Regions from separate parts of the Nonomuraea sp. NPDC047529 genome, predicted to be linked through region 2. Evidence: riboswitches for the same ligand, from Rfam matches in the RefSeq annotation. Region 2 holds a riboswitch; each other region holds the start of a gene.
The links. A riboswitch is a leader RNA that binds a small molecule or an ion and turns the genes downstream of it on or off. The one in region 2 is predicted to bind cyclic di-AMP.

Region 1: linked by a shared signal. The riboswitch ahead of ABZ815_RS21895 (C40 family peptidase) and the one ahead of ABZ815_RS26200 (NlpC/P60 family protein) in region 2 are both predicted to bind cyclic di-AMP.
Region 3: linked by a shared signal. The riboswitch ahead of ABZ815_RS14160 (C40 family peptidase) and the one ahead of ABZ815_RS26200 (NlpC/P60 family protein) in region 2 are both predicted to bind cyclic di-AMP.

Annotation. Positions count from the first base shown of each region.
Region 1 is NZ_JBEYTJ010000013.1:26,078-31,247, forward strand. Features, by position in the region: gene ABZ815_RS21885 (M48 family metalloprotease) at 1-1,369, opposite strand, end outside; gene ABZ815_RS21890 (hypothetical protein) at 1,381-2,211, opposite strand; gene ABZ815_RS21895 (C40 family peptidase) at 2,365-2,847, opposite strand; cyclic di-AMP (ydaO/yuaA leader) riboswitch at 2,978-3,140, opposite strand; gene ABZ815_RS21900 (NlpC/P60 family protein) at 3,536-4,462, opposite strand; gene ABZ815_RS21905 (NYN domain-containing protein) at 4,595-5,170, opposite strand, start outside.
Region 2 is NZ_JBEYTJ010000017.1:130,091-135,260, forward strand. Features, by position in the region: gene ABZ815_RS26180 (NADP-dependent oxidoreductase) at 1-460, opposite strand, end outside; gene ABZ815_RS26185 (helix-turn-helix domain-containing protein) at 541-939, shown strand; gene ABZ815_RS26190 (cytochrome P450) at 929-2,032, opposite strand; gene ABZ815_RS26195 (LuxR C-terminal-related transcriptional regulator) at 2,311-2,523, shown strand; gene ABZ815_RS26200 (NlpC/P60 family protein) at 2,553-3,596, opposite strand; cyclic di-AMP (ydaO/yuaA leader) riboswitch at 3,603-3,754, opposite strand; gene ABZ815_RS26205 (amino-acid N-acetyltransferase) at 4,042-4,611, shown strand; partial or broken gene ABZ815_RS26210 (hypothetical protein) at 4,622-5,170, opposite strand, start outside.
Region 3 is NZ_JBEYTJ010000007.1:221,485-226,654, forward strand. Features, by position in the region: gene ABZ815_RS14145 (response regulator transcription factor) at 1-467, shown strand, start outside; gene ABZ815_RS14150 (DUF2306 domain-containing protein) at 440-1,066, opposite strand; gene ABZ815_RS14155 (NAD(P)-dependent alcohol dehydrogenase) at 1,244-2,236, shown strand; gene ABZ815_RS14160 (C40 family peptidase) at 2,220-2,774, opposite strand; cyclic di-AMP (ydaO/yuaA leader) riboswitch at 2,805-2,958, opposite strand; gene ABZ815_RS14165 (3-isopropylmalate dehydrogenase) at 3,058-4,104, shown strand; gene ABZ815_RS14170 (branched-chain amino acid aminotransferase) at 4,294-5,170, shown strand, end outside.

The sequences.
Region 1 (5,170 bases), on a different contig from region 2:
TCCGGCGCGTGGCCCCGAAGCCCGACACGTACGCGTTGAGCGCCGTGGTGCGCCGCGAGGCGTCGGCGACCAGCACGTCCTTGACCGGGACGCCGTCCCGCTCGGCCATGGCCAGCAGGTCCGACCGCAGCGAGCCCTGCGGCATGGAGGTGAAGTCGTTGAACAGCGGCTCGAACACCACCGGGTAGACGTACGACACGCCCAGCGTGAGCGCGAACGCGCCCACGGCGGCCGGGATCCACCAGCGGCGCACCTTGCGCGCCAGCGCCACCAGGGCGAGCAGCATGACGGACAGCAGCACCACGCCGACGCCGGTGTTCTTGAGCCGGTCGACGGTCCAGCCCGCCCAGTCCTGGGTGGACAGGCCGTAGTCGCGCAGGATCGTCTCGAACCACATGCCGAGCGGCCACCGCAGCACCTCGGTGATCGCGGTGAGCACCACCACGCCGAGGACCACCCGCACCCACCACGGGCCCCTGAGCACCCCCAGCACCTTCGCCGCGAACGGCGTCAGGACCAGCAGCCCGGCGAACAGGACCGTGATGCCGAGCGAGATGTAGCCGGGCAGGGAGGTGGCGGCGTCGAACGCCTGCGCCCTGGCGATCTGGGCGGCGCTGAAGTCGCGGGCGGGGTCGGGGGTGACGGCGGGCGCGCCGGCGGCCAGGACCCGCCACGGGGTGGTGAACGCGGCCACGGCCAGGATCACGCCGCCGACCAGGGCCAGGGCGATGCCTGCGGCGCGCCTGGAGCGGGATTCGGCGCGTTGCCGTTCTCGGGCGATCAGGTGTTCCGCCGTTCCTACCAGGTCGCCGGGGCCGGGACGGGGGTCGGCGTCGTCGGGGGCGTCCTTGGGGGTGGTGGTGCTGTCCGACGGGTCGCCGGGGCGGCCCGCGCCGTCCTTTCCGCCTTCACCACCCTTGCCACGCTTGCCGCCTTTGCCGCCCTTGCCGTCGCCTCGGCCCTTGCCGGGCTTGCCCGGGGCGTCCGCGCTCTCGGCGGAGTTCTCGGCGGAGTTCTCGGCGGGGCTCTCGGCGTCCTTCGCGTGGGGGCGCTCGTCGGGGGTGGGGGGATGGAGGTGGCGGGGGTCCTCGGTGTCGGGGTCGGCGTCCGCGTCGGGGCGTTCGCCGGGGGTGGGGCCGGAGGTGTCCGGGTCGTCCGGGTCGTCGGGGTGACCTGGGGACTCGGGGGGTTCGGTGGTGCCGGAGGGTTCCGGCGGGCCGCCGTCGCCGGGGCGCCCGTCCTCGTCGTCCCTGATGGCCACACCGCCGCCGTGGCCCGCCGCGACCGCCGTACCGGGCTCGTCGGCCCCTCTGGCGACCGCTCCCGCGGGCTCGTCCCCCTCCCGGGGCGGGTCGTTCCGCTCGCTCATCTGCCTCCCCTTCACGCGAGCTGCTCTCGTACGTACTCGCGCCACCGTGCCGCCAGTGTCTCGGCGGTCAGCCCCACGGAGGCGAGCGCCTGATCGACGCCGGCCACGCGGGCATCACGGTAGAGCCGTACCAGGGTCCCGTCACCGAACCGGTCTGCGAGGAAGCGACACGCCATCCAGGCCTCCTGGTACGCCCGCGCGAGCCGTCCGGGGTCGGCTGCCGTGGGGGCGAAAGCCGCGGCTCCGGGCAACTCGCTCGGCAGCCGGCCGGCCCGTACTTCGGCGGCGAGTTCGGCGGCGGCAGTCCTGACGGGGAGTCCGGCGTCGCGGTAGGCCACGTAGTCGGCGAACCCCTCGTAGAGCCAGACGGGCAGCCGGTCGGTGCCTGCGGCGACGTGCGTGAGCTCGTGGGTGAGGACGACGTCGCGTCCGGTGGGGGTGAGCCGCGCGAAGGAGCCGGGGACGATGATCACCCTCGGGCCGTCGGCCACCGCGGCCAGCCCGTCCAGCGGGCCCGTGCCCGCCAGCCCGGCCGCCTCGGCGTCGGAGTCCGGTACGACGACCAGCGCGCGTACCGGCCGGCCGAGCAGCGCGGACACCCGCCGACCGGCGAGGTCGGCGCGACGGGCGAGATCGGCGAGCACGCCGGGCTCGGCGTGATGCCCCACGACCACGGACCGTCCGCCGCGGACCACCTGACCGCCGCCGGCCCACAGATCGCGCGCCCCGGCGGGCAGGACGGCGCCGGGCGGCGCGTCGGCGACCACGAGAACCGCCGCCAGCAGCAGGACGGGCAGGAGCAGACGCGGACCGCGGAGGGACGGACGCACCTGCGAGGACACGGCCCGATGCTAGTCGGCCCGCGGCCCGCACGCCCCCTTCACGAGACCGGGCCCACGCCCTCTCCGCAAGGCCGGACCTGCGGTTCGCAGCAGGAAGCCGGACATGCGACAGGCCCCGGCCCGGACCGGGGAGGGTCCGGGCGGGGCCTGTTGTCACGCGCCGGGACGCACCGCGCCGACGAACGACGACTTCCGCCATCCGCCCAGTTTGTCGATGCGCACCCGTTCGCCGGTCCTCGGCGAATGGATCATCTTGCCGTGGCCGACGTACATGCCGACGTGGCCCAGCCCGTTGAAGAACATCAGGTCGCCCGGCTTGAGCTTCCGCCAGGAGACCTTGTGCCGAATGCGGGCGAACTGGCTGCTCGTCACGCGTGGGAGTCGCACCCCGGCCTTCTTCCAGGCGTACTGGACGAGTCCGGAGCAGTCGAACGCACCAGGACCCGTGGCCCCGTACCGGTACGGGTCGCCGATCTGGTGCTTGGCGACGGCGACGGCCTTGTGGGCCCTCACCTTCTGCCTGGCGGCCTTCGCCGCCTTGGCCGACCTGGCGCTCTTCGCCGACTTGGCCGACCTGGTGGTGGCCGCCTCGGCGGTGCTGGACACCGCGGTGAGCCTGACGGCCGATTCGCTCACCGTCTGCGCCCCGGCCGGCACGGCATGGAGAACCGCACCTCCGGCCGTCACGGTCATCGTGAGTGCGACGCCCTTCAGGGCGAGACGGGACAGACGGGGGTTATGCAGGGAGGTAGACAGGATTTCTCCTTGTGTCTTCCACGAACGCCTACCGGGTTAGCTGACGGATTCGGGCCTGGAAGTCGCCCTACGGCGCTGAACGCGCCGATTCACCCCTGATCCCGGGGGATGACGGGATCTTTGGGTCCCCGGCTCCGCGCCTCCTGGCTGCACGGACTCGGCAGGTCGCCACTCGATTGATGTGCCTGAATGGGGATATCGGCGGCGACCGACGGATTTTTATGTGGTCCACATCGGGGGTTCCGATGTCGATTCGCGGCTCGCATGGCTTGCCGACCGCGACGCCAGAAACTACGCCGAGGGGTCAAGAAAGTGCAAAGGGGGAGTCAGGTTGTAAAGATCGAATAAAGGCACGAGTAAGGGAGGAAACCCCTGCTGGAGCCACAGGCTCCGTTACCTAAATGTGACCCTTCTCACACTTCCTGACGCAGGCGCTTGTCAGGGCCCTTTGACACCTTTTGTCCCCTTCGTCCCACAGGCCGGAAGAGCGGGCACGCCGGTGGTCCCTGCGGCCTTCGAGACGGGCGGCCGAGGGCGAGTGTCGGGAGGAGTCCCGGTGGACCGGAGGTCAGGGGCGGATGGCTCCGACCAGCGGGCGGCGGTAGTCCGAGAGCCGGACGACCTTCACGACGTCACCCGTCTGCGGCGCGTGGACGATCTTGCCCCCGCCCGCGTAGATGCTGACGTGCCCCAGCCCCTCGCTGAAGATGAGGTCCCCGGGCTGGAGGTCCTTGATGTCCACCTTGCGTCCGGAGCCCCAGGCCCACTGCTGCCACGTCGTACGCGGCAACGAGACGCCGGCCGCGCGCCAGGCGGCCTGGGTCAGCCCTGAGCAGTCGTAGCCGCGCGGGCCCGTGCCCCCGAAGATGTACGGCTTGCCGACCTGGGCGAAGGCGAAGCGCAGAACGGCGGCCGCGTTGCCCGAGGCGGGACCGGTGTACTTGATGCCGGTGCTGTTGGGGTTGCCCGGGTTGTAGGCCCCCAGCTTGTCCAGGAGCTTCTTCTGCTCGCCGACCAGCTTCAGGACCTCGGCGCGCTCCTTCTGGACCGCGTCCCGCTCCTTGTCGGCGTCCGCCAGGGCGGTCTCGGCGTTGTCGCGCTCGACCTTGAGCCCCTTGTTCTCGCGGTCGAAGGCGGCCAGCTTCTCCAGCCGCTCACGCGAGAGCTGCCCGGCCATGGCCATCCCGGCCAGCAGGTTCTCGGGGTCGTCCGCGCCCATCAAGCCCGGCAGGGACGCGACGTCCCCGCCCATCTTGTACGAGTCCACCGCCGCCCTGATGATGTCGGCCCGCAGGTCGGCGACCGTCTGCAGCTTCTGCTTGTAGCGGTCGTTCAGCTTGGTGTAGGCGTTCTTGGCCTTCTTGTACTCCTCGGTCGCCGTGTTGTACCGGTCGACGACCTTGTCGGCCTTGTCGTTCAGCTTCTCCAGCTTGGCCTTGGCCTGCTTGAGAGTGGGCTTGGGATCAGCGAGCGCCGCACCCATCGGGACCGTCATCAGCCCGATCGCGAGACCCGCCGCCAACGTGACCCGGCCAAACCTCACAGCGTCGCCTCCCAGGGATTACACCTGGGGCGAAATAGTACAGAAGTGGCGGGTGGGGTCTCGCCAATAGTGCTAATTCGTAACTTATGCGCGGCCCAACCGGCGCAGCAGCAGACCCGACGGAACGGGTCTGGCGCCCATCCGGCGGACGGACTCGGCCACCTCACGGTCGGAGGAGACGACGGCGATGGCCCGGCCGGGCGGCTCGGCGCGGACGAGCCGGCGGATGAGGTCGTCGGCGATCTCCCCCGGCGCGCTGAACAGCACCCGCACCCCGCGCGGCGCCACCACCTGCACGGGCGCGTTGAGCTCTGCACCGTCGAAGACCACCGTCACCTCGACGCGGGTCTGCGCGACCAGGCCGCCCAGGCCGGTCATCAGCCGGTTGCGCTGGTCGGCGAGGGTGAACGTGCCGTAGCCGGTCTTGGTGACGTTGTAGCCGTCGATGATCAGATGGACCTGCGGCAGCGCCAGGAGCTGGTCGAGGAGCTGCGGGTCGTCGTCGGCCAGGGCCCGCGCCGGCACGCCGCGCACCCCGGGACGCTCGCCGGTGCTGGCCGCGACCGAGTCGGCGGGCTTACTGATCGTGGTGGGCAGCGCCAGCTCCCTGCGCAGCCCGGCCGAGGCGTCCTGGAGCGCGTCGAGCAGCACCCTGATGCG
Region 2 (5,170 bases):
CCCCCGTGACCAGCAGGGTGCCCCCTGGGCCGACGCCGGTCCGGTCGAGCGCCTGCCAGGCGGTGAGGCCGTTGAGCGGCAGCGTGGAGGCGTGTGCAGGGCTCACGTTCCGCGGGGCGCGGGCCACGGCCGGGGCGTCCAGCACGACGTACTCGGCCTGCGCCTTGTACGGCAGCTCCAGCCGCGCGGAGAGCCCCACGACGTCCTCGCCCACGGTGAAGGAGGTGCCCGGGCCCACCTGGTCCACGGTCCCCGCCGCGTCGAAGCCGATCCCGTACGAGTCCAGCTTCCTGGCCAGCCCGTACGAGGCCAGCGCCCCGGCCGCCACGGCCAGGTCGAAGGGGTTGACCCCGGCCGCCGCCACCTTGACCCGTACCTGGCCGGGCCCCGCCTCCGGCAACGGCGCGGACACCAGCAGGGGAACGCCGGAGCCGCCGATGAGTGCACGCATGTTCGTCATGCCCACGACCCTAAGAAGAGCTACTCTCTTTCAGTAAGTAGGCACCTGGAAGTGCGTAACATACGGCAAGGAGTGAGACGGTGGCGACCACGACGGCGGCGCAGCGGCGTGACCAGGCCAGGCTGGCCTTCGACGCCTACTTCGCCGAATGCCCTTCCCGCAAGCTGCTCGACCGGCTCAGCGACAAATGGGTCACGCTGGTGCTCAGCGCGCTGGCCCGCGGCGAGCGCCGCTACAGCGACCTGTCCCGGCACATCGCGGGGGTCAGCCAGAAGATGCTCACCCAGACCCTGCGCGGCCTGGAGCGCGACGGCCTGGTGGCGCGCCGGGTGACGCCGCAGGTGCCGGTACGGGTCGACTACGCGCTCACCCCGCTCGGCGAAAGCCTGATGCCGCTGGTGATCGCCATCAAGACCTGGGCCGAGGAGCACATCGAGGACGTCGAGGCCGCCAGGGAACGCTACGACGCTACCGCCTGAGCCGCACCGGCAGCCGGGCCAGCCCGCGCAGCACCACGTTCTCCTTGTACGGCGGCTCCGGATCGGCGGCCTCCATCTTCGGCGCGGCCACGGCCAGCGCGGACAGCGCGATCTCGCCCTCCATCCTGGCCAGCGTCGCCCCCAGGCAGAAGTGCAGGCCGAGCCCGAAGGCGAGATGCCGGCCGGGCTCGCGGCCCGGGTCGAACCGGTCGGGATCGGCGAACGCGGCCGGATCGCGATTGGCCGCGCCGATCGGCACGAGCACGGCCGAGCCGGCGGGCACCGGCGTGCCGCCCAGTTCCCTGTCCTCCAGCGCGATCCTGGAGGTGAGCTGGACCGGCGGATCGAAGCGCAACACCTCCTCGACCACCTCCCTCGGCCGCTCGGCGGCGCGGTGCAGCAGGCCGTGCCGCAGCAGGTTCAGCACGCCGTTCGCGATGAGGTTGACGGTGGTCTCGTGGCCGGCCACGAGCAGCAGCACGCAGGTCGACAGCAACTCGGCCTCGGTCAACTCCTCGACGTGCGCGAGGGCGCTCAGGAGGTCCTCACCGGGACGCTCGCGGCGCAGGGCGATCAGGCGGCGGAAGTAGTCGCGGAACTCGTTCCTGGAACGCTCCGTTTCCGACATGAGAGCGTCTGTCAGCATCGGGTCAAGTCCGCGGGCAAGAGCCTCGCTCCATCCGCGGAAGCGCTCGTGGTCCTCCGGCGGCACCCCGAGCATCTCGCTGATCACCATCACCGGCAGCGGGTGGGCGAAGCCGGAAATCAGCTCCGCCTCCTCCGGCAGCCGTCCGATCAGGTCGGCGGTGATCGCCGCGACCCGCGGCCTGAGCCGTTCGACCATGCGCGGGGTGAACGCGCGGCTGACAAGGTTCCGCAACCGGGTGTGATCGGGCGGGTCCATGAGCAGGAACGACCTGCCGGGCTGACCTGCCTCTTCCGCCACGGGCGCGGACGTTCCGTGACCGAACATCGGGTCACGCAGGACGGCCGCGCACAGCTCGTACGTGGTCGTGACGAGCAGCCCGCCGCGCGTTCTGAAGATCGCCCCGACCGCGCGGAGCTCTCGATATCGGACGTACGGATCGCGCACAAATTGCGGATCCGAGGGATCAAAACCCAGGAGGTCGGTGGCGCTCATCGGTGGCTGGACCGGGCCGCCGAATTGATCGTTTGGACCGTTCATAGCGGACCGTGGCGTGCCGACATATGCGGAGTACGTCACATATAAGTGATCATGTCAATAGCACTGGTCAAGGGCGGCGATTGTCGTGCTTGACGACCTTTCCGCGATGCGTTTACCTTCACCGAGACGAGCGGCTTTGCTCCTACTGAAAGGTCCAAGTTCTGCTGTTGGGGGGAGGGCTCCCGGTGGATGTGCTCACTGAAGGCGTTGAGCTGAGCCACGCGGATTTGGCGTTACTGGCTGAACTGGCCAGAGGGGTGACCGTCGACCGGGTCGGGAGACGGCTGGATATCAGCGGACGGACCGTACGCCGGCGGCTCAGAGGCATCTGCGACCGCATCGGCGTGGCCACGGCGATCGAGGCCGTGGCGTGGGCGGCGCGCCGCCAGCTCATCTGACGGCGCGGAACTCCGAAGTGAATCGCCGGTCAGTCCGCGATGCGCACGGCGCCGGCGAACGGCCGATTGCCGAGCGCGGAGATCCGGACGACATCGCCGGTCTGCGGTGCGTGGACCATCATGCCGCCGCCGATGTAGATGCCGACGTGGTGCAGGTCGCTGTAGAAGAAGACCAGGTCGCCGGCGCGGAGCTGGTCGCGGCTGATGTGCGTGCCGGCCGTCCACTGGTCGCCGGTGTAGTGGGGGAGCGAGATGCCCACGCGCTGGTAGGCGGCCATCACCAGGCCGGAGCAGTCGTAGGAGCGCGGCCCTTCGGCGCCCCACACGTACGGCTTGAGCTGCTGGGTGAGGGCCCACTTGGCGGCCTGGGCGGCCTTGCCGTTGCCGATGACCGGCAGGTTGACGCGTACGGCGCGGGTGCCGGGCCGGCCGGCCTCGCCGACGGCCCGCCGGTAGAGGTTGCTCTCGACCTTGGCGACCAGCTTGGTGATCTTCGAGCGCTTGCCCTCAAGATCACTGACGATCTTCTGGACCTCGGCGATGCGGGTCTTGGCGCCCGACCTGGCGCGCTCGGCGGCCTCCATGGCCTTGGCGAGCTGGTTGACCTCCTCGCCCTGCTGCTGTTCGAGCGCGTACGTGGTCGCGGCCCGGTCGAGGAAGGTCTCAGGGTCGTCGGACTGGGCGAAGACCAGGGCCTTGTCCAGGCCGCCGGTGATGTAGGCGTTCTGGGCGAGCAGCGTGGCCCTGGCGCGCTTGGCGGCCAGGTCGGACTCGCTGGTGGCCAGGGTCTTCTGGGCGGCGTCGTTGGCCTTCTGCGCGGACTTCAGCCGTTCGCGCTGCCCGTTGTACTCCTCGGTCAGCGTCTCGATCTCTTCGTGCATCTTCTCGACCTGGTCGGCCAGCTCGGAGAGCGACGGCTTCGGGTCGGCGGCGGCGGAACCGACGGGTACGGCGAACAGCATCGCGGCGACGGCGGCGCCGATGACGCCGAGGCGACGTGAGCGCCTGGCCTGCTCCCGGGGACGGGCGTGCCTGCCCCCCGGCTTCCCCTCGCGATCGAGCGTCCGCTTCACCAACCAAGCTCCTCTCATCGACGCCGGCCGGGTTAGCTGACGGGTTCGGGCCGGAGCAGCCCTACCGAGATGATCGGATTCACCCCGAGTGGTGGCGCGAGGTGCTCGCCACCGGTGGTTCCCCGGCTTCCCTTGCGGGAATTGGGCGTGTCTTTCCGCGCGCATTACGCGGAGAACATCGTCGCTGGACACTAATGCACTCCGGGTTCGCGCTCAACCGGAACTACCGAGTCTGTAGAGGTTTCACAACTGAAGGGTCACAAGGTGATCTCGTGGGTAGCCGTACGGAAGCGGGCTTCTGCACCTTTTGTCCAGCATTCTGGGGGGTGACGACTGGAGGAAAGCTCCAGGTCGGGGCGTGTTCATCTGGACACAGCATGTGATGAGATGCCCGAGACGTGGGATTTAGGGCTGAGCCGTAATGAGATCTGTACCCTGGAGAGCCATGGAGCAGGTGGCCGAAGTGGCAGTCCCCGAGACCGCGGTCGTGGTCAGGCGTGCCCGCACGCCCGACGTGCGCGCGATCAGGCGTCTCGTGGACACCTACGCGGGCGCGGGTCCGCGGCTCCTGGAGAAGGCCACGGTCACGCTGTACGAGGACGTCCAGGAGTTCTGGGTGGCCGAGCTGAGCGGGGAGGTCGTCGGCTGCGGCGCGCTTCACGTGCTCTGGGAGGATCTCGCCGAGGTCCGTACGGTGGCGGTCGATCCGGCGTGCCGGGGAATGGGGGCCGGGCATCGGATCGTCTCGGCACTCGTCCGGCAGGCGAAGGATCTGGGGCTGCGACGTGTATTCTGTCTGACTTTTGAGGTCGACTTCTTCGCGAGGCACGGTTTCCGCCCCATCCAGGGCACGCCGGTCTCACCCGAGGTCTACGCCGAGTTGCTGGCCTCGTACGACGAGGGTGTGGCGGAGTTCCTTGATCTGGAACACGTCAAACCGAACACCCTTGGCAACACCCGCATGCTGCTGCATCTGACATCGGGTGACGCGGACCTTGACCACTTGGAAAGGTGATTGTTGATACCTATGTCGATACGTTGGGCAGCACAGGCATGTGTCCTGACACGTGCCACATGCGCACTCGAAGCGAGGTGACACGGTGAGCACCGGACAGCCGCCGTATCCACAGGACGAATCCGGCGAGAACCCCGAGTACGGGCAGCACCAGGGCCGTCGCCCCGGTGAGCCCGACCCGGACGTGACTGTGGTCGGCTACCGGGCGGACGACGCCTATGGCCAGCCCCCATATGGCCAGCAGCAGCAACAGGGCTACGGCCAGCAACCCCAATACGGTCAGCAACAGCAGCACGGCCAGCAGCAGGGCTACGGCCAGCAGCCCCAGTACGGCCAGCAGCAGGGATATGGCCAGCAGCAGGGCTACGGCCAGCAGCCGCAGTCCTCGGGCCAGCAGTACACCCAGCCCGGCTATGGCCAGGAGGCCCAGTACGGCCAGCAGGCCGCCTCGGGCCAGCAGGGTTATGGCCAGCAGCCGCAGTACGGCCAGCAGCCCCAGTCGCTGCCCGACTACGGTCAGCAGCAGCAGGGCTATGGCCAGGAGGCCCAGTACGGGCAG
Region 3 (5,170 bases), on a different contig from region 2:
TCGCGGCCACCCGGCAGCTGGCCGGGCCCGACGTCGCCGACCCCATGGCGGTGGTCGTGATCACCACCTTCGACCTCGACGAGTACGTCTACGCCGCCCTCCGCGCCGGAGCCAGGGGCTTCCTGCTCAAGGACGCCGGCCCCGCGCTGCTCGCCCAGGCGGTGACCGCGGCGGCCGGCGGCGAGGCGCTCATCGCCCCGAGCGTGACCGCGCGCCTGCTGGCCGCGTTCGCCGGGGCCGGGCGTATCGAGGCGCCCGCGCAGCCGGTCGAGGCGCTCACCGGCCGCGAGGAGGAGATCCTGCGCGCGGTGGCCCGCGGCCGGACCAACAGCGAGATCGCCGCCGAGCTGCACATCTCGCTCAGCACGGTCAAGAGCCACGTCGCGAGCCTGATGACCAAGCTCGGCGTGCGCAACCGCGTCGAGATCGCCATGTGGGCCTACGAGACCGACCGCGTACGCACCTGACCCCGGCGGACGACCGACTCGGCCACCGCCAGGTTGATCACCCAGCCCGCGCCGACGAGCAGCGCCCGGCCCAGCTCGCCAGGTGGCCCGAAGGCGGCCAGCCCGAACGCCAGGGTGAACGCCTGCGTGCCCGCGCCGAGCCCGATCGCGTACCCGCGCGTCATCCAGGCCCGATGCCGGGCGACGTCGCGCCGCCGGATCGCGGCCAGGCCGAGCAGGAGGCAGGCGGCCATGGCCGTCCCGAACAGCAGCCGGAAGGCGGCCAGCAGCGTGCCGTCGCCCGCCGGGAGGTCGGAGAAGAGCGTCAGCCACAGCCCTGACAGCGCCGCGACCAGCCCGGACGCCACCAGCGCCCGCCCAGCCACCCGGTGCCACCCGGGCCGCCGGGCCCGGAACCCGGCCTGGAACTGGAACGTGCCGAGGACGCAGAACGCCAGCGACGCCGGGATGTGCAGCAGCACCGGCACGGGCATGGCGAAGAACCGCGCGTTGTCGGCCGTGACGGCGGCGCCGGAGGCCAGCTCGGTCACCCGGAGGGCGCCGGCGACCAGGGGGACGACGCTGAGCGTGAGCAGCCCGGCAGGTGCGATCCATCTCATGGGGAAGAGGGTGACGGCCGCGGCCGTGCCGGGTCATCGCGCGGACGGCCCCTCCCTGTTCGCACCATCGGCGGGACGGGCCGTCGTACTTTCGGCCATCGAGCCGTCGCCTTTCGACCGTTGAGCGTCCGCGCAGGTCGCGCCCACACTGACGGCACATCCACGAGGGAGGAAACGATGAAGGCCTACGTCCTGCGCAGGTTCGGCTCGCCCGACCAGCTCGTCCTGACCGAGGTCGAGCGGCCCGTGCCGCGCGACGACGAGGTGCTGATCCGGGTGCGGGCCACGTCCGTGCAGCCCTATGACTGGCACTTCATGCGGGGAGAGCCGTACCTGGCCCGGGTCATGGGCGGCGGGGTCGGGCTGCTGCGGCCCAGCATCGCCGTCCTCGGGGCCGACGTGGCGGGGGAGGTCGAGGCGGCGGGCAAGGACGTCACGCTGTTCCGCCCCGGCGACGAGGTGTACGCGATGTCCCTGCGGGGCGGCTTCGGCGAGTACGTCTGCCTGCGGCAGGACGAGGTGGCCCCCAAGCCGCGGGGGCTGTCGTTCGAGCAGGCGGCGGCGGTGCCGATGGCGGCCAACACCGCGCTGATCGCGCTGCGCGACGAGGGACGCGTGCAGCCGGGCCAGAAGGTGCTGGTCAACGGCGCGTCCGGCGGTGTGGGCACGTTCGCCGTGCAGCTCGCCAGGTCGATGGGGGCCCACGTCACCGGCGTGTGCGGCGGGCGCAACGCGGACCTGGTCCGCTCGCTCGGCGCGGACGACGTCGTCGACCACACCAAGGAGGACTTCGCGACCTCGGGCCGGCGCTTCGACCTCCTCATCGACGTGGCGGGCGGCCGCCGGCTGTCGGACTGCCGTCGCGTGCTGACCAGGAAGGGCACGTACGTGCTGGTCGGCGGGCCGGCCGGCCGCTGGGTGCAGCCGGCCGGCCACATGTTCGCCGCACTGGCGTCGGCGTCCTTCGTCCCGCAGCGGATCGTCAGGGCGGACGTGGTCCGCTGCGGGAGCAACAGGGCGAACCTGCTGACGCTGACCGGGCTGATCGAGCAGGGGGAGGTCACCCCGGTCATCGACAGGACCTTCCCGTTCGGCGAGATCCCGGCGGCCGTCCGCTACCAGGAGGAGGGACACTCGCCGGGGAAGGTCGTCGTCACAGGGTCGCGGTGAGCATGGCGGGGGCCGGGGCCTTGCGGAGCTGGGCGTAGTCGGCCCAGCGCTTGACGCCCTTGGGGTCGGGGCGTACCGCGCCGACGAAGGCCTGCCTGCGCCACTGCGACAGGCGTTCCTCCTTCACCACGTCGCCGGTGTGGGGGGAGTGGACCATGTAGCCGGGCTTGGAGATCATGCCGACGTGGCCGAGGCCGCTGAAGAACACCAGGTCGCCTGGTTTGAGGTCCTTCCAGGCGATTTTCTTGGAGAAGGCGCCGTACTGATCCGCGGCGACTCTGGGGAGCTCGATGCCGGCGTCCTCGTAGGCCCGGAGCATGAGGCCCGAGCAGTCGTAGCCCCGCTCGCTGGCGCCGCCCCACACGTACGGGGTGCCGCGCTTGTCCATGGCGTATTCGAGGGCGACCTTCCAGGCCGGTTTCGGCACGTGCCGTTCCTGGACCTGTTTCACCTGGGGGCCGGTGAGGGTGATGGCGGGGGTGGGGTCGGCGGGAGCGACGGGAGCGGCGGGCGCGAGACCCGCTCCGCCCGCCGCCACCGCCAGGAGAATGGCGATGCTAGACAGGGGACTGTCCTTCCACGTGGCCGGCCGGGTTAGCTGACGGGCTCGGGCCTGGAAGTAGCCCTACGGCGGTGCTTGAGAGCGGTGCCGATTCGCCCCGGGGGGAAAGATGGGTCCCCGGCTCCACGCAGCGGCTGCGTGGATTAGGCTCGTCGGACTCTAACGAAACGGTCAAAAGGTCGCAATCCCCCCAAAACGGATTGTCCGGAGATTGAGATGATGTGTTCGTCAGCCGAGACGAGCCGGTAAGGTACCGCCCATGGAGTCGCGTAACATCCGCCTGGCCGTCATCCCCGGGGATGGCATCGGTGCCGAGGTCGTAGCCGAAGGGCTCAAGGCCCTGGAGGCCGTGGGCACGAAGATCGAGCCCACCCACTACGACCTGGGCGCAGCCCGCTACCACCGCACGGGCGAGACGCTGCCCGACGCGGTGCTCGAAGAGCTGCGCGGCTACGACGCGATCCTGCTCGGCGCCGTCGGCGACCCCAGCGTGCCGCCGGGCATCCTGGAGCGCGACCTGCTGCTCAAGCTCAGGTTCGAGTTCGACCACTACGTCAACCTGCGCCCGGTCAAGCTGTTCCCCGGCGTCGAGACCGCGCTGGCCGGCGCCACCGCCGAGCACATCGACATGGTCGTCGTCCGCGAGGGCACCGAGGGCCTCTACGCCGGCACCGGCGGCGTCATGCGGCGCGGCACGCCGCACGAGATCGCCACCCAGGAGTCGCTGAACACCGCCCACGGCGTCGAGCGCGTCGTGCGTTACGCCTTCCAGAAGGCGCAGTCGCGGCCCCGCAAGAAGCTCACGCTCGTCCACAAGACGAACGTGCTCACCTTCGCCGGCGACCTTTGGCAGCGCACGGTCAACCGCGTGGCCGAGGAGTTCCCCGACGTCACCACCGACTACAGCCACATCGACGCGGCCTCGATGTTCTTCGTCACCCAGCCCGAGCGCTTCGACGTGATCGTCACCGACAACCTGTTCGGCGACATCATCACCGACCTCGGCGCCGCGATCGCCGGCGGCATCGGCCTGGCGGCCAGCGGCAACATCAACCCCGAGCGCACCTCGCCGAGCATGTTCGAGCCGGTGCACGGCAGCGCGCCCGACATCGCCGGTCAGGGCAAGGCCGACCCGACCGCCACCATCCTGTCCGTGGGCATGCTCCTCGACCACCTCGGCCTGCACGCCGAGGCCGCCAAGGTCGAGCAGGCCGTGGCCGCCGACATCGCCGAGCGCGTCACCGGCCGCGCCGGCCGTTCGACCAGCGAGATCGGCGACGACATCTCCGCGCGAGTATCCGGCTAGGACCGTCTAGCCCCGTACGCGCCTGGCGGTCCCGACGAGGACTGCCAGGCGCTTTTTGGCGTTCAGAGGGTTGAACCCATCCCAACTGCCTCTTGCCATCCCAAATGGCAAGACAATAGGAAGTACGAATACTGCTCGTGGGCAGTAGCTTTCAGGATCGTAGATTCGCAGAGAGTAAGGACCGTCGTCATGACCATCGCTCAGAAGCTCAGCTTCGACGTGCAGCATTCCGACCACGCTCGCACCGCGGCCGAGCGGGAGCAGGTACTGGCGAACCCCGGGTTCGGGCAGGTCTTCACCGACCACATGATCACGATCGACTACACCGAGGGCCAGGGGTGGCACGACGCCGCGCTCCTGCCGTACGGGCCGCTCCTGCTCGACCCCGCGACCTCGGTCTTCCACTACGCGCAGGAGCTCTTCGAGGGACTGAAGGCGTACCGGCAGATCTCCGGCTCGATCGTGGCCTTCCGTCCGTACGCGAACGCCGCCCGCTTCAACCGCTCGGCCGAGCGCATGGCCATGCCGGAGCTGCCGGAGGAGGCGTTCGTGGAGTCGCTGGAGCTCCTGGTCTCGGCCGACAAGGAGTGGGTGCCGACCACCGAGGGCCACAGCCTCTACCTGCGTCCGTTCATGTTCGCCACGCAGGCCGGGCTCGGCGTCAACTACCCGTCGAAGACCTACAAGTACATGGTCATCGCCTCGCCGGCGGCCTCGTACTTCGCCGGTGGCATCAAGCCCGTCTCGGTGTGGCTGTCGACCGAGTACACGCGCGCCGCGCCCGGCGGCACCGGCTTCGCCAAGTGCGGCGGCAACTACGCCGCCGCCTTCGTCGCCCAGCGCCAGGCCGTCGAGAACGGCTGCGACCAGGTCGTCTGGCTCGACGCCCACAAGCACGAGTACGTCGAGGAGATGGGCGGGATGAACCTGTTCTTCGTCTTCGGCAACAAGCTCGTCACCCCGGCGCTCACCGGCACCCTGCTGCCCGGCATCACCCGCGAGTCGATCCTGGAGCTGGCCGACGAGCTCGGCCTGGAGACCGAGGAGCGGCTGATCTCGGTGGACG